Regions from separate parts of the Vibrio olivae genome, predicted to be linked through region 2. Evidence: predicted binding sites of a transcription regulator. Region 2 holds the regulator's gene; each other region holds the start of a gene.

Region 1 (5,839 bases), on a different contig from region 2:
GTGCTCACCAGAATAGGTCCCGAGAAAGTGCCGCCATCCTAACAACTTATGCTGCGGCACTCGTTCTTGTTCGTACTCATTGAGCTCAGTCTTACTGTGCTCAGTCGTCGTAGAGGTAATAGTTGTAGACATTATCGTCTCCTTGCTATTCATAAGCTTTTGTTTCAACCGTCATTTTTTCCAGCGGCTTTTTATTGTTGTGACTCATCGCTCTCGCTAAGGTAGGGTGAAATGAAAACGTGAGTTTTTGCGCTGTTAGCTTACGAAGTTGAGCAATTTAAACCTTGGCGATTTGGCGCTTCTCGAGGCGCAATTCGGTCAGTTTATTAAGGTGGGTGACGCGTTGTTCACACTTTTAACATTCTTAAAATCTAAAGAAAAAAAGTGGGAGACTTTGAGGAGAAATATCGTCGATATGCTTCTAAAATCGGGTATCTGATGAGGAGGCTGATGTCATGATTTATCTAAAATCGAACGAGTTTTTCATGAATTCTCACAGTTCTGTGACCACGGAACTACGAGCGCCACAAGAACCGTATCCAGAACATGCCCATAACTTTGAAGAGTTGATTATTGTTGCCCACGGCAGCGGGACGCATGTCATGAATGATGTGCCGATGAACATCAGTAAAAACTACGTGTGTTTTGTCGCTCGTCAAGACCGTCACTTATTTGATCACGTCGATAATCTGTTTTTGAGCAATGTATTATTCGAGCGCGATAAACTCCCCTTGAGTGCCGAACTACAAAAGTTCATTCCGCAAAGTGATGATGATCAGCATGGTTGGTTTATCAGTGAAGAAACAGCGCATCGTGCTAACCAAATTATTCAGCGATTGGATGTCGAATCACACATCGACAGTGATGAATCACAGATCATTGCCCAGGCCCTGTTTCAGCAATTGATTGTCGAGTTATGGCGAGGAAAAGTGACCGAAATAGACACCCTTAGCCACGACGATAAAATCTGTTACGCCCTGGCAAAAATTCAGCGTGGTTACTCTCAATTGCATGATATCGATGCGCTTGCCGAGGAAGTTAAACTCTCTCCGCGTCAACTGACAAATAGCATCAAAAAATACACCGGCATGAGCTTTAACCAATATCTCCATTACACACGGGCTTGCCGTGCATTATCAGCCATTCTCTATACCGAACAGTCAATTACCGACATCGCGTTTGATGTTGGCTACCAAGATAGCAACTACTTTTCGACCAAGTTTAAACAAGTCTTTCATACCACGCCGCGTGATGCTCGGCTGAAAGGAGAGACGCAGCCAGCGCTGCGTTAGACATAAAAAAGCCAAGCATGATGCTTGGCTTTTAGTTACGAATCAGCGATTACGCTTGGCCACGCCGACGACGCCATAAGCCAACGCTCGCAAGGCTCAGAATCAAGCCCAAACCAAATGAACCGACCTCTTCTTCCTCATCTGGGTCGCTATCACTAAAGCGCAATTCCAACACCGCGGGATCGTGGTCTGATGCTCGGAATTGATCACGGTATTTAGGAAATCCATCCCCCTTGTAATCATCGCTGTAGTCAAACACCGTAGATTCCGCCGCATTGATATGCCAATCCCCTGCATCAACCACAAATGCCTCTAAACTTGGGCTGATCAACAAGTGATCCAGTGTGCCGACTTCGTCATTGTATGAATAACTCCAACTGTCATCATGGAAGAGCTCAACCGCATTAATGTAGCCGTAGTTTTGGCTGATGACAGCACCTTCGTCACCAAACTGCTCTTGGCCATCGATCGAAGTATTGCGCGCTGCGCGAATCTCTTTACCATATTTTTCAGCGCTATAATCGGTAAGCACCAAAATAGGGTCTTCTTTGGCATAAGCGTTCATATCGCCAAGTAGCACCTTGTAACCATCGATATTCGCCAGTGCATCACCTAACGCCACCGCCCCTGCGACACGGAAGTTCTCACATGAGCCTTGGAAGTCGGGATCCTCCCCTCCTTGTCCGCCTTCACTTTCCGGCGCGGCATCTTCCCAACAGGTTGAACCTTTGGATTTTAGGTGATTCACCGCCACGGTGATGGTTTGGCTTCCATCAGCCAAGGTAAAGCTTGGGGCAAGCGTGTCACGTTGGTAGTTAACGCCATCTTCGATAACATCGCCATCGCTATCCACCACGGCGGGCGCATGCTGCTCAGGCATTGCAATCACACGAGATTGACTTAAGCTCACCACGCTACTGCGATAAATCACGCCAACAGAAATCGCATCCGTACCAACAGAGTCCTCCTCGTTGGTCACCCCATCGCCATTTGAGTCAACCGCCACGAATTGATATTGCTTCTCAGGGTCATCAATCACAGCGTTCAATTGCTCAACTAGCTGACGAATCGCCCCGCTGTCACCAAAGCCGTTATTTTCAATTTCCATCAAGCCGACAATATCAGCATCAAGCGCGGCAATCGCCGCCACGATCTTGGCTTGTTGCACTTCAAACTCTTCGTAACTTTCCGCTCCGCGATTACTACCAAACTGGTTGCTGTCTCCACCAAATGGCGAATTAAAGTAGTTAAGAACATTGAAGCTGGCAATGCGTAAATCGCCGTCATCGGACACGTTCGGCGCCTCTGTACGCGGTGAGTTATGCACAAAATGACTGCTATCCAATTGATTGGTCACAATCAAACGATACTCATCATAGCTATATGAAATCACACCTTCAGCACCCACCAAGGTATCATCAACACGGATATAATCTTCTGTCGAACCATCTTGATCGGCATCGGTTAACCCGAAATCTGGGTAGTAAGGAATGGTGGCGTTAGACGTTCTTTGGTCGGACTCAACAAACAGGCGACGATCGGCATTATCTGCACTCGCCTGCAACGACTCAGCAGAACCGGCTGCAAAGTGCTGGTTTGGTTGATAGTTCAGCTGACCTTGCGCGACCACCATATTATTGCGGCTGGCGTCATAGTCGTAGCTGAAGGTTCGAGTGACACGCATGTCCAAGCTTTGTGGTAATGAAACCAACATGCCTTCGTAGCGTTCGAGCGTATCGGCAAAGCTTTGATCGCTCTCTATCACCTCGATGGGTTGAGCTTGTGGCGCAGATTGCTGAGACTCAACAACCCACTGATTGTTACCAACCGACAGTTGAGTCAGGTTGTAGTATTCTTGCACCTGACCTTTCGCGCACACCACATCACCAGGCTCGAGATCGGAGGTGGTTTGCCCGGTGTATACAAACAAGCCTTCAGAAGTCAAAGGGTTGCCGTCATCCGACAAAGCCTGCAGGTAGAAACCACGAGTCAGTCCCGTCGTTACCGCACTCACCACGCCTTCGACAAAATATTCTTCATCCGTAATGTAAACACCATCAGGAATCAAAGGCGACGTAGCGCCTTCACCTTGAATGTCTTGAATCGCGGTAAAGCTTGGCGCACTGCCATCGAGCGTACAGGTAAAGGCTTCCAGTGCTTCCACGTCATCGAGTGAGCCCAAACCATCAATATTATTTTGTGCTAGGCTCGCCCACTGTGAGGCATTAAACACTGGGGTAGGTGTCAATGCATCATGATAGCGGACTAAGGTTTGATTCTCCCCCCAGCTCTCGTCGCTATCGACCACACCCACCACATCAACCAGCTCATCATTAAGGTACAAACCAATGGCATCATTGCCGTTAAAATTGGCTACTGAGTTGTCTTGTAAATCGGTGACGGCCAAAATATCACTATTGGCACCTGAGTGAGCAATGACATACACATCGCCAGCGGAGATCGTAACACTCTCTAACGAAGTGGCAGCTTGCCAAGTGCCACCATTTGACTGACGAGCAATGGAATAGCCATTTAGCGTTACGGTTTCGCTGCCAGTATTGGCAATCTCGACTGCTTTATTGTAGCTTGAGCCTTCCACATATTGTGAGATAACAATCTCGGCGTGGGCCGACATTGCCATCATTGAGCCGATGGCCGTAGCCAACACGCTCTTAGTTCGTTTACTTTCCATAAGTCCCTCATCACCTTTTCAGCTTTGTTGTTGTGATTACTGAAAAGGCCTTCCATGTCTCAATGTTGTTATTTGCAACCTAGTGTTGCGCGTACAGTGTTCAAGTTTTTTGTGCAAATTCAAACCATTCACCCAGCCTATCGAGAGATAAATCTCATACAAAGGACAGATATTTATAGATTGCGCATGATTTCAACAAACAAAGTAAGATAGGAAAAAGACATTAATATTACGCATTGATTTAAATAAACTTTTTTACTAGATATCAAATTTTAGATATAAAAAAACCTTCGCTATATGCGAAGGTTTTTAGAAGTTTATTGATGGAATTAGCAATTAGGTACGAGAAACAAAACCAATCGCTTTAAATACTTGCTCGAGGGTCTTATTTGCTTCTGCAGACGCCTTTTCTGCGCCGGCTTTCATTACTGAATCGAGGTAGGCGCGGTCATCACGAATACGTCGATATTCCGCTTGTACCGGCTCAAGCATCGCGACCAAAGCCTCACCCACATCTTTCTTAAACGGACCGTACATTTCTACGCCTTGATACTTAGCTTCAATCTCAGCAAAGCTCATATTGGTCGCTGCAGCGTACAACCCCATCAAGTTCGAAATGCCCGCTTTGTTTTCAATATCGTGAGCAATACGTGGCGGAGTTTCAGTATCAGTTTGTGCTTTATTGATTTTCTTGAGGATCGATTTCGGATCTTCAAGCAACGTAATCACGTTCTTACGGTTATCATCCGATTTCGACATTTTCTTGGTCGCATCTTGTAAGCTCATGACACGCGCATTCACTTGAGGAATGTAAGGCTCAGGCACGGTAAAAATCGGCTGCTCTGGGCTATAAATATTATTAAAGCGTGTTGCAATATCGCGAGCCAATTCAAGATGTTGCTTCTGATCACTTCCCACCGGTACTTGGTTGGCTTGATACAGTAAAATATCGGCCGCCATCAATACAGGGTAATCAAATAAACCGACATTCACATCATTCGCATAACGGGCAGATTTATCTTTAAACTGGGTCATGCGATTGAGTTCACCCATTTGGGTATAACAGTTAAGAAGCCAACCTAGTTGAGCATGCTCTGGGACGTGTGACTGAACAAATAGCGTGCTCTTTTTAGGATCAACACCAACCGCAAGACAGATCGCCAGCGCATCTAATGTTGCTTCATGCAGCGCTTGCGGATCTTGGCGAACCGTAATTGCGTGCAGGTCAACAACGCAGTAGTGGCAGTCGTAGTCATCTTGCATTTGTTGCCATTGACGTAGAGCACCCAAGTAGTTACCAATACTTAGTTCACCAGAGGGTTGAACACCACTCAATACGATGGGTTTGCTCATGAGAATGATTCCTTTGACTTCTTAATAGTTAAATGAAAACCGCACATGCTTTGTGCGGCTTTAGCAGTGTACTCATTGATGAGTATTTTACTAGCCCTTTTCAGCCATTTATGCTGATACAGGCACAAGCTCGAGCAACTGCGCGATGTTGTCAGCCACAAAGCTCGGCTCAGATTGGGCGATCGGTTCACCATGGTTGTAGCCGTAGGTTAAGCCGAATGAGGCACAGCCTGCGTTTTTCGCCGCAAGAATATCGTTCTTAGAGTCCCCAACCATCAACATTTGCTGCGCCGTTAATTGATGCTTTTCTAATAACCAATTCAGCGCCACAGGATTTGGCTTTTTCTCAGCAAATGCGTCACCGCCTAATACATCGCTAAACAAATGCGCTATACCATGCTGAGCCAAAATATCAGGCACAAACTGTGACGGCTTATTCGTGACCACCGCGAGAGTATACCCCGCTTGATGCAGAGTATTCAGTGTTGAAGCCACATTGGCG
Region 2 (5,839 bases):
ATTGGCGATTCCCTTCTTTATTCTGGCTGGCAATATTATGAATAACGGGGGCATCGCGATACGGCTTATTAACTTTTCAAAGATTGTTAGTGGTTTCTTCCCGGGCTCTTTAGCGCAAACCAATGTGGTTTCAAACATGTTGTTTGGGTCGATCAGTGGCTCTGGTGTTGCTTCTGCGGCGGCAGTCGGCGGGATCATGTCACCGATTCAGCAAAAAGAAGGCTATGACAAAGCGTATAGTACCGCGGTGAATATCGCGTCAGCGCCTACCGGAATGTTAATTCCACCAAGCAATACCTTAATCGTCTATGCAACGGTTGCAGGTAGTGTCTCTGTCTCGGCTCTATTTATGGGCGGTTACATTCCCGGTATTTTATGGGGATTGGGCGTGATGATTGTCGCGGGTATCATGGCAAAACGCCGCGGGTACATCGCCAAAAATCGAATGACGTTGGCAGAGTGTATCAAAGTCTCATTGGAAGCGATTCCAAGTTTATCACTGATCATCGTGGTCATTGGTGGGATATTGGGGGGAATATTTACTGCAACCGAAGCTTCAGCGATTGCCGTGGTGTACGCCTTATTCTTGAGCCTATGTTATCGTTCCCTAGATTTTCGCACTTTGCCAAATATCTTTTTACAAACTGCGAAAATGTCGGCGATTGTGATTTTCATGCTGGCAACCTCTTCGATTATGTCGTGGGTAATGGCGTTCACGCAAATTCCAGGCATGATTGCGGATTTCTTATTGTCGCTGACCGACAACCCAATCATCATCTTACTGATCATCAATATTGTGCTGTTGTTTATCGGTACCTTTATGGACCCAACCCCAGCCGTATTGATCTTTACACCCATCTTCCTACCCATTTGTATGGGGTTAGGCATGGATCCCGTGCAGTTTGGTATTTTGTTGGTATTCAACTTATCGCTTGGTACGATCACACCGCCCGTTGGGCCGATACTGTTTACCGGCTGTAAGGTGAGTGGTATCAGTATTGATGCAGTGATTAAAACCTTACTACCGTTTTTCATCGTTATCTTTGGCGTGTTAATGCTGGTTACCTATATTCCAGCAATTTCGATGACGCTGCCTGAGTTGATGGGACTGATTAAGTAATCAATGAAACGTGAATAACACTTTGTTTATAGCCCCAATTTCGATTGGGGTTATTTGTTTTTTTGCTTGTTATTCAAGCCTGCAGGAATGATTGCAGGCAAAGAGTAGTGTAATCTAAGCCAACATTTGTCAAACGAACCTATCTATGGAACCGAGTAAAAAGACTGAGTATCGCGCGCCTGCCTTAGAGAAAGGGCTCGATATTCTTGAATTGCTGGCAGCCCATGGCGAGCCTTTAACTAAAAAGCAGATTGCTGACAGTCTAAATCGCAGCGTGAACGAGATCTTTCGAATGCTGTCGGTATTAGTAGAAAGGCAATACATTGAGTTTGATGCTTGGAGCTCAGGCTACTCGTTAACCTTAAAAATGTTTGCGTTGTCGAATCAACATCCACCAACATCACAACTACTAAAGCGCGCCGCGCCGCTGATGGAAGAGTTGTGCAGCAAAGTGAATCAATCTTGCCATTTGAGCAGTTATAAAAACGGTGAAATGGTGGTGATTGCTCGCGAAGAAAGCCCTTATAAAATGGGCTTTGGTTTGCGTTTAGGCTCAAAAATCGACATTTGCTCCTCAGGCTCCGGTATTGTTTACTTAAGCTTTAGCTCTGAGCAGCAACGTCAGCAAGTGTTAAGCCGTGTTGATGCGACTGAAGAAGAAATCGCGCATGCGCTTAGCCATGTTGAAGGGACTCAACAGCAAGGTTATTACGTGGGGGATAGCCCCCAGATCTCCGGGGTAACCAACATCAGTGTCCCAATCATTGGGGTGCAAGGGGACGTGTTAGCGGTGATTACGATTCCGTATATGACTTTGAATTCACGGACGGTTCACCATCACATTGAAGATATTGAAAATACCAAGCAAGAGTTGCTCAGTGTGGCTCAGCAGTTGAATCAAGATCTCTGCTAGCAGGCTTACCAATGCTTAGAAACACAAAAGCCACCTGAGCGGTGGCTTTTTCTGACAGCAAATTGCTTAGCGAGTACCGTAAACCACGATGGTTTTACCGTGCGCTGAAATCAAGTTTTGCTCTTCAAGCATTTTCAAGATACGACCAACGGTCTCACGTGAACAACCAACAATTTGGCCGATCTCTTGGCGAGTGATCTTAATTTGCATACCGTCAGGGTGAGTCATTGCATCTGGCTGTTTTGCTAGGTTAAGTAGCGTTTGCGCGATGCGACCAGTCACGTCAAGGAATGCTAGGTCACCAACTTTTTGGCTTGTCACTTGTAAGCGGCTTGCCATTTGCGCTGATAGGCGCATTAGGATGTCCGGATTCACTTGAATCAACTGACGGAATTTTTTGAATGAAATTTCTGCCACTTCACATGGTGATTTTGCACGAACCCAAGCGGTACGCTCTTGGCCTTCTTCAAACAAGCCAAGCTCACCGATGAAGTCACCTTGGTTTAGGTAAGAGAGAATCATCTCTTTACCTTCTTCATCTTTGATTAATACCGCAACAGAACCTTTAACGATGTAGTACAAGGTCTCTGCTTTTTCGCCCGCATGAATCAGCGTGCTCTTTGAAGGGTATTTATGAATATGACAGTGTGAAAGAAACCACTCTAATGTTGGGTCGGTTTGAGGTTTACCTAGAACCATAATATCTCACTTCCTCTGCAGGGTACGCTTGCTTCTTTTCCATATTGTAGCGAAGCTTTTAATACGAGCTTCCTAGAATAAGAGCACTTTAACAATGCTGCAAGCTATCTTGTGTTTCGGTAAGAAATAGTATCCTTTTTAGAAAACGATTTCTTGATTTTAATCGGGTCATACACCGATAAATCTACGCAAAAATGTGCACATGATCACGGTATGAAAAGTAATCACCAAATGTAGGAAAAATTACCCTATCTTTCCTGTCTCTATGAGCTGCTGTAGGAGAGGTCTAACGATCAACTCCATGGCAAAACTCATCTTACCGCCAGGCACCACGATGGTGTTATGACGCGACATAAACGACCCATCAATCATCGCAAGTAAGTACGGATAGTCAACATTTTTAATCCCTCTGAGGCGAATGACGACGAAACTTTCGTCCAAACTTGGAATCCCTTTGGCATTAAGTGGGTTGGAGGTGTCGACTGTGGGAACGCGTTGGAAGTTGATATGGGTTCGTGAAAACTGCGGAGTAATGTAGTTAAGGTAGTCATCCATCGAGCGTACGATGGAATCCATCACAGCTTCACGCGAGTGACCTCGATCGCGTGTATCGCGGACAAATTTCTGAATCCACTCTAAGTTGACTATCGGCACCATGCCAATCAAAAAATCGACGTGCTGCGAGACATTCACGTCACCATCTACCACACCACCGTGCAAGCCTTCGTAGAATAAGACATCGGTATCACTAGGGAGTTCTTGCCAGGGAGTAAAGGTGCCCGGCATTTGGTTGTATGGGACGGCTTCATCAAAAGTATGTAAATAGCGGCGGATTTGTCCAACACCTTCATGGCCGTATTTACGAAAGAACTCCGCTAAGGCTTCGAAATCATTCGCCGCAGGACCAAAGTAGCTGATATGACGCCCCTGTTCGCGCGCTTTACGAATTTCAACGTCCATTTCCGGACGCGTAAAACGGTGGAAGCTATCACCTTCAACCCAAGCGGGTTTAATGTTCATCATATTGAACATTTTGCGAAACGCTTCTGAAGTTGTGGTTGTACCGGCACCGGAAGAGCCCGTTACCGCAATGATCGGATGTTTTGCTGACATGACAAACCTTGTCTAATTGAATACCTTCCTGAAAGCCACCAAGTGTCGGCGACGATAAGTCGCTGGGTGATTTTTAACCCAGCCACTATAGCACGAAGTTATCGCATGTCATCGAATGGTATTCTGTAAATGAAATGAGACGCGTAAAAACGGCCAAAATGAAGTGCTAGAATTTATTTTTAACTTGAATATCAACTGATTCGTGCAGCTCTGAATAAACCACTACCGCTTGGTTGGTTCTAAGTTGATGTTTGACCTGCTCTATTTTACGGTCAAGAGAGACTTCGGAACTGCCGTAATCAGTCCCTTCCCGCAGAACAAACTCACGAATTAAGTTATCCAATGTTTCTGGCGCGATGTCTTGCCATGGAACAATCATAAATACCTCGTTCTTTTATGATAAGTAACCCGTCGAGTTCTATTATGCCGTCTTTAAACTGCGATAGTAAGCGGGGAGTGTATCCTCAAGCCAAAATCGCGGTTTGAAAGCACTACCTGAAACAAAGCCGACATGACCGCCATGGTCAAACAAGCGATAGTCGATATTCTCGGGTAGGACAAACTTAGGAATCACGGCATCGGTCATAAAAGGATCGTCTTTAGCGTGAATGATTTGAGTGGGCAGGGTGATGTCTTTGAGGCGATGGATGCCTGAGCACTTCTGATAGTAATCTTGAGCGTCATTAAAGCCATGCAGCGGGGCGGTAATCAAATCATCAAACTCAAACATGCGAGTAACGCGCTTGATGCTTTGATAGGTTACACCCAATTCACCTTTGAGCAGCTGATGTTTGCGTAAGGCATTGCTTTTCATTGAGCGCAATAAATAAGTGCGATAAACCTTAGAAAAGCCCACTTCCATCTGTTGAGAACAGGCGGAGAGATCCAACGGTGCAGAGATGAGCGTTGCTGCATCTAAAAGTGGTGTGGTGGCGTAGTTAGCTAGATAGTTGGCGAGCATGTTGCCACCAAGCGAAATGCCTGCGGCGACTTTACGCTGCTGAGGAAAGAGCTGGTGGAGGTACTCTAAGAATAATCGCGCATCTTCCACTTCCCCGGAATGGTAAGCGCGGGCAAGACGATTGGGCTTACCGCTGCAGCCTCGAAAATGCATCATTACCGCTAGCCAACCTTCCTCGGCGAAGGCGTGCATTAACCCATTGGCATACGGACTGTAAAAACAGCCTTCTAACCCGTGAAATAAAACAAAAATCGGCTTGTTTTGAGCACCATCACTTTGCCAGTCCTCACTCCAAGCAAGATCGAGAAAATCGCCATCGGGCGTATCAATGGTTTGCCAATGAGGTTCAAACAGAGCACGCTTTCGAATAAAACGCGGCGCTAAGGTTTGTAAATGTGAGTTGGTTAATCCAGTTGCTGCGATAAAGTGCGTCATAAGTATCCGTTTACAAATGAGGGTTTTCAGCCGGAGGCGTGCAAAACGCTGTATAAAGGTGCTCCCCTCCTAATTGGCGACAGTAGCGCAGTGTCAGAGAGTCACCGTGATTGGTGGTCAGCCCAAGTTGATTGATGCAATCGACTAGGTCTGACTGTTGCTGACGCTCCAGTTGCAATTCAAATTGTAGTGATTCGCGATACAGTGTATCTGGCAGGTGCGATTTGAGCTTTTTACGCAGTTCACGGTAACTATGCAGTAAGGTCTCAGACCGGCCAAGACAGGCTTCGAGCTGAAGCCACTGCTGATCATGGATAGTGATGTGCTGAACGTCGAGCCATTTCAGCAACATCAATAAATTCACGTTACCATTGAACTGGTTTTGTAGCTTTAAGCATGCTTCTTTGACTTCTCTAACACTGTAATATTGTAAGCTAAATTGCCATAAACGCTCTAAGGTTAAAGAAACTCGAACCTGCTCATCACTCATTCGTCATTGAACTCCTCTTCCATGGTTTCCAGCGTTTCTTGCTCGGTCATCCACTCCATTTCAACACTTTCTAGTTCCGCTTTCGCCTGAGCTTGCAGCGAAAGTATC
Region 3 (5,839 bases), on a different contig from region 2:
TCCGAATGAATGCAAAGAGCTGGCACTGCTGGTCTGTGAGCAGCACTCAAACATACACAGAGCCGCCGAGTTAAAACCGGCAACCAAGCTGAAGATACTCAATAAACTCGACGCCTGGCGCAAACCACAGCGCTTTGAGCAAGTATTACTGTGTTGCCAAGCTGATCATGCTGGGCGGTTAGGGCTAGAAAACCGGCCATACCCTCAAAAAGCGTTGTTTGAACAAGCTTATCAGGCCGCATTGGAAATCGATGTGCATCAAGTGATCCAAGATGGTTATCAGGGTAAAGCCATTCGTGAAGAGCTCGACAGAAGGCGCATTCAAGCCATTGCCGACCTAAACTGACTGTCACAAAGATCCTTATCGCACGCGCTCTGAGATACAATGGAGCGCGCTCATCGAGAGCTTCCTCGATACGGATAAGTGGGTTGCTTTCTTGTAGGTATAGCAGCAACACGGTCAGAACGGCTCATCGCTCTTCACTGCCCGCTTCCAAATAAAAAACGCCCCACCGAAGTGGAGCGCTTCAAAAAGCTTTAAAGCTAAACTTTATTCAGTTAAGAATTAAGCTTGACCTTTAACTTCTTTAAGACCGCGTTCTTGAAATAACAGCAGAGCGCGCTCACCTAACGCTTTTTCGAATAAAAAATACCCCGCTAAAGCGGGGTATTTAAAAGAACTATAAAGCGAAGCTAATATTAAGCTTGGCCTTTAACTTCTTTAAGACCGTTGAAAGGAGCGCGCTCACCTAGAGCTTCCTCGATACGGATAAGTTGGTTGTACTTAGCAACACGGTCAGAACGGCTCATAGAACCTGTTTTGATTTGACCAGCAGCTGTACCTACCGCTAGATCAGCGATAGTTGCATCTTCAGTTTCGCCAGAACGGTGAGAGATTACTGCTGTGTAACCTGCATCTTTAGCCATCTTGATTGCAGCTAGAGTCTCAGTTAGAGAACCGATTTGGTTGAACTTGATAAGGATAGAGTTAGCAACACCTTTCTCGATACCTTCTTTCAGGATCTTAGTGTTAGTAACAAATAGATCATCACCAACTAGCTGGATTTTACCACCTAGAAGTTCAGTTTGGTGTTTGAAGCCATCCCAATCTGACTCGTCAAGACCATCTTCGATAGAAACGATTGGGTATTGGTTCGCTAGATCTTGTAGGTAGAAGTTAAATTCTTCAGAAGTGAAGATTTTGCCTTCGCCTTTCATGTTGTAGTTACCAGCTTCTTTGTCGTAGAACTCAGATGCTGCACAGTCCATCGCTAGAGTCACGTCTTTACCAAGTACGTAGCCTGCAGATTCAACAGCTTCTTTGATTGCCGCTAGTGCTGCAGCGTTCGATTCTAGGTTAGGAGCGAAACCACCTTCGTCACCAACTGCAGTGCTTAGGCCTTTACCTTTAAGTACTTTAGCTAGGTTGTGGAATACTTCTGCACCGATACGTAGTGCTTCTTTAAGAGTTTTTGCACCAACAGGTTGGATCATGAACTCTTGGATATCTACGTTGTTGTCAGCGTGCTCACCACCGTTGATGATGTTCATCATTGGTAGAGGCATAGAGAATTGACCTGGAGTGCCGTTTAGCTCAGCGATGTGCTCATATAGAGGCATGCCTTTCGCAGCAGCAGCAGCTTTTGCGTTTGCTAGAGAAACAGCTAGGATTGCGTTCGCACCGAATTTAGATTTGTTATCAGTACCGTCTAGGTCGATCATCACTTGGTCGACGTCAGCTTGAGCTTTTGCATCTTTGCCAACAAGTGCTTCAGCGATTGGGCCATTTACAGCTTCAATTGCTTTAAGAACACCTTTACCTAGGAAACGTGATTTGTCACCGTCACGTAGCTCAAGAGCTTCGCGAGAACCAGTAGAAGCGCCAGATGGAGCTGCCGCCATACCAACGAAACCGCCTTCTAGGTGTACTTCAGCTTCAACAGTTGGGTTACCACGTGAGTCGATGATTTCACGACCTAGAACTTTAACGATCTTAGACATTAATGTTTCCTCTCGTTTCAATATAAATGTCAAAATTAAAGGGCAGTAGCACATCTTCAGCTACTGCCCGTATCCTTTTATTTCTCTTCGCTACGTTGATATTCACCCGCGGCTTTAATGAAGCCGGCAAACAGTGGGTGACCGTCACGAGGCGTTGAGGTGAACTCTGGGTGGAACTGAGCCGCAACAAACCATGGATGATCCGGGTTTTCAATCATTTCTACCAGTTTCTTATCTGCTGATAGACCAGAAACCTTCAGACCTGCCTTTTCAATTTGTGGGCGAAGAACATTGTTCACTTCATAACGATGACGATGACGTTCATGAATTGTATCGCTACCGTATAGTTCACGAGCTTTCGTGCCTTTTTCTAGGTGACATAATTGCGAACCTAGACGCATTGTACCACCAAGATCTGACGTTTCAGTGCGCTCTTCTACGTTACCTTCGCTGTCGATCCATTCTGTAATCAAACCAACAACCGGGTACTTGGTGCCTTTGTTAAATTCTGTTGAGTGTGCGTCTTCCATACCGGCGACATTACGCGCATATTCAATTAACGCAACTTGCATACCTAAGCAAATACCTAAATATGGAATCTTATTTTCACGTGCGTATTGAGCCGCACGGATTTTACCTTCGATACCACGATCACCGAAGCCACCAGGTACTAGGATAGCATCCAAACCTTCTAAAAGGTCAATACCTCGGGTTTCTATATCCTGAGAATCAACGTATTTAATATTCACGCTTAAACGGTTTTTTAGACCTGCATGTTTTAATGCTTCGTTAACTGACTTATAGGCGTCTGGTAATTCAATATATTTACCAACCATGCCAATCGTCACTTCGCCCGTCGGGTTCGCTTCTTCGTAGATAACTTGTTCCCACTCAGACAAATCCGCCTCTGGTGCATTGATGCCAAAACGGTTACAAACCAGATCATCCAATCCCTGAGAGCGGATCAATGAAGGAATCTTGTAGATAGAATCTACATCTTTCATTGAAATAACGGCCTTTTCTGACACGTTACAGAACAGAGCAATCTTCTTACGCTCATTGGCAGGAATCACACGATCACTACGACAAACGAGAATGTCAGGCTGAATACCAATCGAAAGCAACTCTTTTACTGAGTGTTGCGTTGGTTTGGTTTTCACTTCACCTGCAGCCGCCAAGTAAGGTACCAGCGTTAGGTGCATAAACATAGCGCGTTCACGGCCAATTTCTACGGCAAGTTGTCGAATCGCTTCCATAAATGGCAATGACTCGATATCACCTACGGTACCACCAATTTCAACGATAGCGACATCATGACCTTCAGCACCTTCAATCACGCGATCTTTGATCGAGTTAGTGATATGAGGAATCACCTGAATAGTGGCGCCTAGGTAGTCACCACGACGCTCTTTACGAAGAACGTCTGCATAAACACGACCCGCTGTGAAGTTGTTACGCTTGGACATTTTGGTACGAATAAAACGTTCGTAGTGGCCAAGGTCTAGGTCAGTTTCAGCGCCGTCTTCGGTTACAAAAACTTCACCATGTTGAGTTGGGCTCATTGTGCCTGGGTCAACGTTGATGTAAGGGTCTAGTTTCATGATGGTCACTTTCAGACCACGAGCTTCTAGAATCGCTGCCAGTGATGCAGCTGCAATACCTTTACCTAGAGAGGATACGACCCCGCCAGTAACAAAAATATAGTTTGTCGTCATGTTTAACCTGAAATTGGTTGAATGAGGGAAATGGATTTCTTCTGGACGGGAGAAAATTGTACCAGAAGCCCTTAACCGCCACAACGTGAAATATATCACACCTGTGTTTTTATTTTTTGCTTCAAATCAATCCCAGCGATGAGAATGGTAGAACCTTTGAATGACAGCGCATTCTTACGCGTCATTGCTAAACCTCTTAGGTTTCGCTGGTCGATTTCTCTTGCTGTTTGACTTGCTGCCAAAACTGTTCCAGTTCATCTAATGTGAACGCATTCAGAGGACGGTTATTCTGGCGAGCAAGTTGCTCAACCTGCCTAAATCGACGTTCAAATTTGACATTTGCCTTGGTTAACGCACTTTCTGGATTTTTTCCCAAATGACGCGTCATGTTGACCACAGCAAACAATAAATCGCCCAGTTCGAGCTCCAAAGCATGTTCATCGACCGGTACCATCAACGCCTCTTGCTGTACTTCTTCAATTTCTTCATGGACTTTATCAATCACCGGCCCTAATGTGTCCCAGTCAAAGCCAAATTGAGCACATTTCTTTTGTATTTTATTGGCGCGCATCAATGCTGGAAGCGAGTTTGGTACTGAGTCTAGAATACTTTGCGTTGTTTCGCCTCTTTGCGCTTTTTCCTGCGCTTTTTGATTTTCCCAATTCTCTTTTAGCTCCGCATCACTGCTAAAATTGGCACCACCAAAGACATGAGGATGGCGTCGAGTCAGCTTTTCATTCACGGTGTCAACGACGTCACTAAAATCAAATAGCCCTTGCTCATTAGCCAGTTGGCTGTAGAAAATCACCTGGAACAGTAAGTCCCCAAGCTCTTCTTTTAAATTTGACCAATCTTGCTTATGAATCGCGTCCACCACTTCATACGTTTCTTCAATAGTGTGTGGAACGACCGATTCAAAGGTCTGCTTTACATCCCAAGGACAACCGTTCTCAGGGTCACGCAGTTGACGCATAATGCGCTCTAAATCTTCTATTGGGTGGCTCATCGTTTTTCCTTCCTCTAAATAAAAAAGGTGAGCAGTACTCCCACTCACCTTTTCGCTCACTGTCTATGATTTTATCGGCACTTGAAACCCGTTTACGTGAGGCGTTTTACCGTCATCACATCACGAATCTGTTCAACCCGTTTGGATATTCTTGGCAGAACTTCGACGTTACTAACTTCAAGGTCAAAATCCATGATCGTCATTTGTCGGCGATAATCAATTCGGCTCTTCATACTGGCAATTTTGATTTTCTCATTGGCCAGCAAGGTTGTGATGTCTTTGAGTAATCCGCCCCGCTCCATCGCTTCCACACGCATGGTTAAGATGTAAGATCCTACAAAGCCACTGCCCCAGACCGTATCGATGATTCGCTCTGGCGCATGATGGCGTAGTTCATCCAACTGCTCACAATCCGAGCGGTGCACCGAAATACCACGCCCTTGAGTGATATAGCCACTAATCTCATCACCAGGAATCGGCTGACAGCAGCGTGCAAGGTGTGTCATCAGGTTATCAACCCCTTCCACCACAACGGCATCTTTTTTCGGACGGCTGGTTACACGGTGCTCAGCTTCTTGCAGTTTTTCCAGCGCTTGCTGATCTTCTTCTTCTGCGGTTGGCTTATTCACTAATGCGTTAATGTGATTGATGATTTGGTTGATTCGTAAATCACCGCTACCGACACCAACGAAGAGTTCATCCGCTGAGTTGACATTAAAACGCTTCAAGGCATATTGCTCAGCGTCTTTGAGTGTCGCGCCAATTTTTGCCAGTTCACTCTCTAGAATTTCTCGACCAGCTTCTAGGTTTTTCTCCCGGCTTTGCTTGCGGAACCAAGCATTAATCTTGGCTCGAGCTCGGCCTGAGTGCACAAAGCCCAATGATGGGTTCAACCAATCACGGGATGGGTTTGGCTCTTTAGAGGTGATGATCTCGACCTGATCCCCCATGTGCAATTTGTGGGTAAACGGAACAATCCGCCCACCAACTTTGGCACCGATGCACCGATGACCGACTTCAGAGTGAATGTGATAGGCAAAGTCGAGTGGCGTTGCCCCCATCGGTAAGTCAACCACATCACCGCGCGGCGTAAAGGCATAGACGCGATCATCAAACA
Region 4 (5,839 bases), on a different contig from region 2:
ACATTTATTCTGTCTCTAAGCCAGTAAATCCTTAAGTGTCAGAGGTTTTGTCGTTAATCCTAGCTGTTGAGCAGCGGTTTCACCTTCTTTACTTTGGTAGCAAAGGTTGTGCCAAGCTCGGAAGATATCGAGTAAAGGAAGCAAGCCTCCAGGACGTAATTTACGGCGGGGTTCGTTGATGAAGTCTTCAAAAAGAGATTGAAACCGTTGTTGGTAGGATTCCATGCTGCGCAAACTGGCTCGAGTTAACCATTGCTCAGGTTTGTCGTTGTCGCCTGCTAAATAGCAAATGCCTTTTGATGCCGCCTCTTGATTCGCGATCGCCCATCGATCACGCCACCAACCCATATGGACAATATCAATTTTGTCGAAATAGAGCTGAGTACGCCACTGTGTGTCCTCTTCAACATACATAAGATCCACATTATGGTGCTGAATACGAGGTAAACATACACTCAGCGCAGCAGAGCGTAGAAGGGGATCTTGCGGAAGATAAATCGACACACGTTTATCACTCTGACAGAGATCGAGTACATGTAAAAAGTGAGCATAAGAGGTATAAGGTGCTCGAATCAATGCCCCTTTGGAGGGGTAGTGAAATTGCGTCAAGTTACCAATCGGGTCTTCAACGTTACCTCGTGCAAGAATCGTTTGGTATTGGCGGTCAATGCGCTCATGCAGCGCTGGAATATTTTTCATCGGAGCTGAATGGGCTTCCGGCGAATATTGCGGTGAGACAAAACGAGCAGGTGAATGGAAAGGGTCATGGTCAATGGGCCCAACTGGCTTTTCATTGGCTGAGTAGTTCACGTGTTGGCATAGCACATAACCGGATGGCGCGTCACCGGTCACCATCCATACAACACCGTTATTACTTTTGGGTTGTAACGGGATATAGTGCGAGGCTAATTCATAGTGTTGCGCGTGATTGACCCATCGAGCATCAAAGATTGCTAACTTGCGCCGGCAACGACTGGCGATGTGATCAAGGTGGTCGTAAAACGTCTTGGGATTGATGTTGAGACGCCGACATATTTCACGGACGGAATAGCTCATAAATAGCAAGCCAAGCAGCGACTCCTGAAAGTCGAGCTTATTATTTACGCCGGACCACTTATCGACAAATGTTGATTGACAAGCTTTACAGCGATAGCGCTGACGATCGCCACTGTAACCAAAAGCATGGTAGAGGTGTTTATGAATGTGCACCGAAAAACCGACGTTTTCACATTGTTGGTTACGACAGGCTGGCAGCCCGTCACTGTGTAACTTTCTGAGGCGAGTCAGCTCTGTTTCAACGTCATAGTTATTAAGTAAAGGGGGGAATGCGCCGCATTCACGGCAAACCATCGCCGGACGCTTTGGGTTTGCATGTTGCACAATGTAACCCTGTGCATCGCTCAAGCCAAAGTTGTCACACGCCAATGTTTTACAAAAGTTGAGTTGTAACCCGTCTGCGTCCGCAGGCAGCTGTCCGTTTGGCACAATCTCCCCCTTATTCATTGTGTTACCCAATCCGTGGTAACGTTATGAGCGTTATAAATTAATCGCTGTTTCCAGCGCGACTTTCATCATATCGTTGAATGATTTTTGACGTTCTTCAGAGCTTAACTTTTCACCGCGGATGATGTGATCAGAGACCGTTAAAATGGTTAAGGCTTTAGCGCCGAGATCCGCGGCAACGCCATAGATGCCCGCCGCTTCCATATCCACGCCCAAGATGCCAAGTTTGTTCATTTTTTCGAACAGGTCGGCTTCCGGTGTATAGAACAGATCCGCAGAGAAGACGTTACCGACTTTTACGGGGACATCTTGCGCACGCGCTTGCTGTACCGCTGTTTCAAGCAGGCCAAAGTCTGCCAGTGCGGCAAAATCATGGTCATTGAAACGAATACGATTGACTTTCGAGTCGGTTGAGGCGCCCATGCCAATGACAACATCCATTAGATTGACGTCATCACGCACTGCGCCACAACTGCCGACACGAATAACATTCTTTACACCGTATTCAGCAATGAGTTCATGAACATAAATACAGCATGATGGAATGCCCATACCATGGCCCATCACTGACACTTTCTTACCCTGATAGGTGCCTGTGAAACCAAACATGTTTCTCACATCACACACTTGTTTAACATCTTGCAAGAAGGTGTCTGCAATATATTTTGCACGTAATGGATCTCCGGGCATCAAAACGGTTTCTGCGAAATCACCGGGTTGTGCATTAATGTGAGGGGTTGCCATAGTGGATACTCCAAAATAGTTACTATGTTTACTTTTTCTGTTGAGATACAGAACACGATTTAGAGACGATTCTATTCTGTAAATCCGGCTATCCATGAGATGTTAGTCACAAAAATCTCGGGTATTCGTTATTTTTAATCGCTTGATAACGATTTATGTTGAAAGCGGTAAAGCAATCGTTTTGCTGTTTAAATGACAGGGCAGTGATCGTTTTTCATTTAATGCTGTACAAGTTAAAAACTTGTATAAGTTTTGCTGATTGTGCTAATACTTATACAGAAAACATTTTTGTATAACTTGGGTGGCAGATAATGGATTCACAAATTTTGGTTGGTATCAGTTCATGTGTACTAGGTGAAAAAGTTCGTTTTGACTCTGGTCACAAAGCCAGTGCATTCGTCAATAAGGAGTTATCGCCTTATCTTGAGTTTGTGTCGGTGTGTCCAGAGGTGGGGATCGGTCTACCGGTTCCTCGCCCGACGATTCGGCTCATCTCCGATCAGGAAAGGGTGGCGTTGGTTGAAACGAAAGATGCCAGTAAGGATTATACCGACGCGATGGTTGACTTTGCGCATCATAAAGTCGACGAGCTATCGCAAACCAACCTTTGTGGCTACATCGTATGTGCCAAGTCTCCTTCTTGTGGCATGGAGCGAGTCAAAGTATATGGTAACAACCATGCAGAAAAAACCGGCGTGGGCCTGTATACGCAAGTGATGTTGGAGCGTATGCCGTGGTTGCCTGTTGAAGAAGATGGTCGGCTTAATGATCCCGTGCTTAAAGAGAATTTTATTACACGTATTTTTTGTCTTTATGACTTTTATCAGTCCATGGGGGATGAACCGACTCGGGGGAAAATTATTGATTTTCACTCGCGTTATAAGCTGACACTGATGGCTCATCACCCAGATTCTTATCGTGAGTTGGGTAGGCTGGTTGCACGTATTGCTGACTACGACATCAAGGAGTTTGTGCAACATTATCGCCTTGGTTTAATGCAGGCAATGGCGCACCGAGCTACACGAAAGAATAACACCAACGTATTGATGCACCTGCAAGGCTACTTCAAGCGTGTATTGAATAAACAGCAGAAAGCCGAGCTTAGAAAGGTCATTGATGACTACCGTGTTGGGCTGATTCCATTACTGGCACCGCTTACCCTGATAAAGCATTACTTAAATTCATACCCTGATGGCTATTTAGAGCAACAAAAGTACTTCCAACCTTATCCTGAGGAGCTGCGTTTACGCTATGGATTATAAATCTTCGAACGTTGAAAAGTGGTATGCGATTCGAGAAGTTTCTGAGATGACAGGGGTTAAGCCTGTTACCTTAAGAGCTTGGCAGCGACGCTATAACTTGATACACCCGCACCGCACTGAAAAAGGGCATCGGCTATACAGCCAAGCCCATATTGACCATATTCGCTTGATTCAAAGTTGGCTTGCAAAAGGAGTGGCGATTGGTAAGGTCAAAGAACTGATTGTTGGCAATCAGCCGCTGCATGCTGAGTTGGAAGCATCGCAGGTGCAGCGAGAAAGCATTGATACGTTACTCAATGCGTTGGCTCAGCTTCAGCTTGCCAAAGTGAAGGCCATGATTCGAGGTATTTTAAAAGAGTACCCGATAGCCATGATCGAAGCCCGTTTGGTGGATCCCATCATCCAGTCGCTAAGCCAAGTTAAAAAGCCGCAGCGCTCGTTGCAGATGGGCCTGTTCCAGTCGGCGATGATTACGGCATTGAGTGCGATTCTCGAATCAGAAAATAAAGCGGCGCATAAAGGGGGCTGCTTAGTTGTAAATTGTGAGGCCTCGGGTTGTATTGGCGCATGGATATGGGCGATTTCGATTGCTGGTCAAGGGTATACCGTGACCATGCTCGATGGCGTGACCGACTTGAGTGGATTGGTCACCCACGCCAGTTTAGATAATCAATGGCTGGCTATTTATGCCAATCATACGTTACCTGCCACGCAGAAAAATGCGCTCAAGCAGTTAGGTATTCAATTGGGTGAGCGATTGATGCTATCACCTTTGCTCAACGCCTTTGACAAGTCACAGGAGCCCGTATGAATTTGGTATGGTTACGGCGCGATTTACGCGTCGAAGACAATCGAGCTCTATATGAAGCATTGCAGACACATCAACCAGTAACCGCTCTCTATATCGCGACACCTGAGCAGTGGCAACAGCATCATATGGCCCCGATTCAAGCCGATTTGATTGTTCGTCGATTAGGGGCGTTGAGGGATGACTTAGACGCGCTGAACATTCCTTTGCTTTATCAAGAAGTGGCGGATTTTAATCAAGCGGCACAAGTTGTGAGCGAATTTGCGGAAAAGATAAAGGCTCATACGGTGTGGGTAAATCGTGAATATGAGCTCAATGAACAGCGTAGAGATGCTTTGTGTGAACAGCTGCTAGAGCGCCGGTCTATCGACTTTAAAAGTTTTCATGACAAATGTGCTTTGTATCCAGGACAAGTCGTTAACCAGCAGCAAAAGTATTTCAAAGTATTTACACCGTTTAAAAAAGCCTACTTAAAGCAATTTTACTCCCAGTCTCTTAACGTTCTAAAGCCGAGCGTAGGCCCTGACCACACATTACCTGACGCATTACATTCTGCACGATTTACACCAGAGTCTACGTTTAGCTATTCGCGCCAATCGAGTGAGCAATGGCCAGTCAAGACCGACGAGGTGATTCATCGATTGAGACGCTTTTGTGCAGAGGATGCCGATGATTATCACCAGCAGCGTGACCTTCCTGCGTATTCTGGCACCAGTTGTTTATCTCCGTACTTAGCAATTGGTGCGCTCTCTGTTCGTCAATGTTTTGCTCGGCTCGCTTATGGGCTGCCGTCGCTGACGGAAGGGCGTGAAGTATGGCAAAGTGAGCTTATATGGCGTGAGTTCTATCAGCATTTATTGTGGTTTGAGCCTAAACTGAGTCGAGGAGAGCCGTTTTTGGACTGGGGACGTCGGCTGACTTGGCATCATAACGACTCCGACTTTGAGGCGTGGAAGCAAGGGAACACCGGTTATCCGATAGTCGATGCCGCCATGCGACAATTGAATAGTACCGGATGGATGCATAATCGCTTAAGAATGATTGTTGCCAGTTTCTTGATTAAAGATCTACATATTAACTGGCGACACGGCGAAGATTACTTTATGCAGCACCTCATTGATGGTGAATATGCGGCGAACAATGGCGGTTGGCAGTGGTGTGCCTCAACTGGCTGTGATGGACAGCCTTACTTTCGAATTTTTAATCCAGTGACTCAAGGCGAGCGATTTGACCCCGACGGCGAATTTGTTCGTCATTGGATCCCTGAATTGTCTGAGATTCCAGACAAATTTGTGCATCAGCCTTGGAAATGGGACAGGGTAAATTTATTGTCATATCCCGCACCGATAGTTGATCACAAGTCAGAAAGAGAGATAACCTTGGAACTCTATAAACAAGCGAAGGATGGGAGTTAATGCTACGTAAATTATTGTCTTTATGTTGGTGTATCAGCAGCGCCGCATTTGCCGTTACTTATGAGTTGCCACCTGAAGACAGTAGCATCGTTGGACGTACGGAATAT

The links. Region 2 encodes CRP, which controls carbon source genes, mostly activating them, when cyclic AMP is high. Its sites were predicted from a motif close to TGTGANNNNNNTCACA; they were not measured.
Region 1: ACFFUV_RS16025 (ExeM/NucH family extracellular endonuclease) is a predicted target of CRP. The motif match lies at 4,126-4,141, and genes of this name have one in related genera.
Region 3: pyrG (CTP synthase) is a predicted target of CRP. The motif match lies at 3,801-3,816, and genes of this name have one in related genera.
Region 4: deoD (purine-nucleoside phosphorylase) is a predicted target of CRP. The motif match lies at 2,343-2,358, and genes of this name have one in related genera.

What each region holds. Positions count from the first base shown of each region.
Region 1 is NZ_JBHMEP010000005.1:183,557-189,395, reverse strand. Features, by position in the region: gene ACFFUV_RS16035 (purine-cytosine permease family protein) at 1-132, opposite strand, end outside; gene ACFFUV_RS16030 (helix-turn-helix domain-containing protein) at 486-1,292, shown strand; gene ACFFUV_RS16025 (ExeM/NucH family extracellular endonuclease) at 1,342-3,984, opposite strand; gene trpS (tryptophan--tRNA ligase) at 4,321-5,337, opposite strand; gene ACFFUV_RS16015 (phosphoglycolate phosphatase) at 5,446-5,839, opposite strand, start outside.
Region 2 is NZ_JBHMEP010000010.1:17,678-23,516, forward strand. Features, by position in the region: gene ACFFUV_RS19740 (TRAP transporter large permease) at 1-1,120, shown strand, start outside; gene ACFFUV_RS19745 (IclR family transcriptional regulator) at 1,266-2,033, shown strand; gene crp (cAMP-activated global transcriptional regulator CRP) at 2,100-2,732, opposite strand; gene ACFFUV_RS19755 (phosphoribulokinase) at 2,976-3,845, opposite strand; gene ACFFUV_RS19760 (YheU family protein) at 4,012-4,224, opposite strand; gene ACFFUV_RS19765 (hydrolase) at 4,267-5,241, opposite strand; gene ACFFUV_RS19770 (TIGR02444 family protein) at 5,252-5,731, opposite strand; gene ACFFUV_RS19775 (ABC transporter ATP-binding protein) at 5,728-5,839, opposite strand, start outside.
Region 3 is NZ_JBHMEP010000001.1:2,091,660-2,097,498, forward strand. Features, by position in the region: gene ACFFUV_RS09655 (multifunctional CCA addition/repair protein) at 1-346, shown strand, start outside; gene eno (phosphopyruvate hydratase) at 700-2,001, opposite strand; gene pyrG (CTP synthase) at 2,079-3,716, opposite strand; gene mazG (nucleoside triphosphate pyrophosphohydrolase) at 3,913-4,722, opposite strand; gene relA (GTP diphosphokinase) at 4,815-5,839, opposite strand, start outside.
Region 4 is NZ_JBHMEP010000002.1:486,148-491,986, forward strand. Features, by position in the region: gene ACFFUV_RS12010 (transposase) at 16-1,485, opposite strand; gene deoD (purine-nucleoside phosphorylase) at 1,537-2,247, opposite strand; gene ACFFUV_RS12020 (YbgA family protein) at 2,559-3,509, shown strand; gene ACFFUV_RS12025 (MerR family transcriptional regulator) at 3,499-4,320, shown strand; gene phrB (deoxyribodipyrimidine photo-lyase) at 4,317-5,732, shown strand; gene ACFFUV_RS12035 (L,D-transpeptidase family protein) at 5,732-5,839, shown strand, end outside.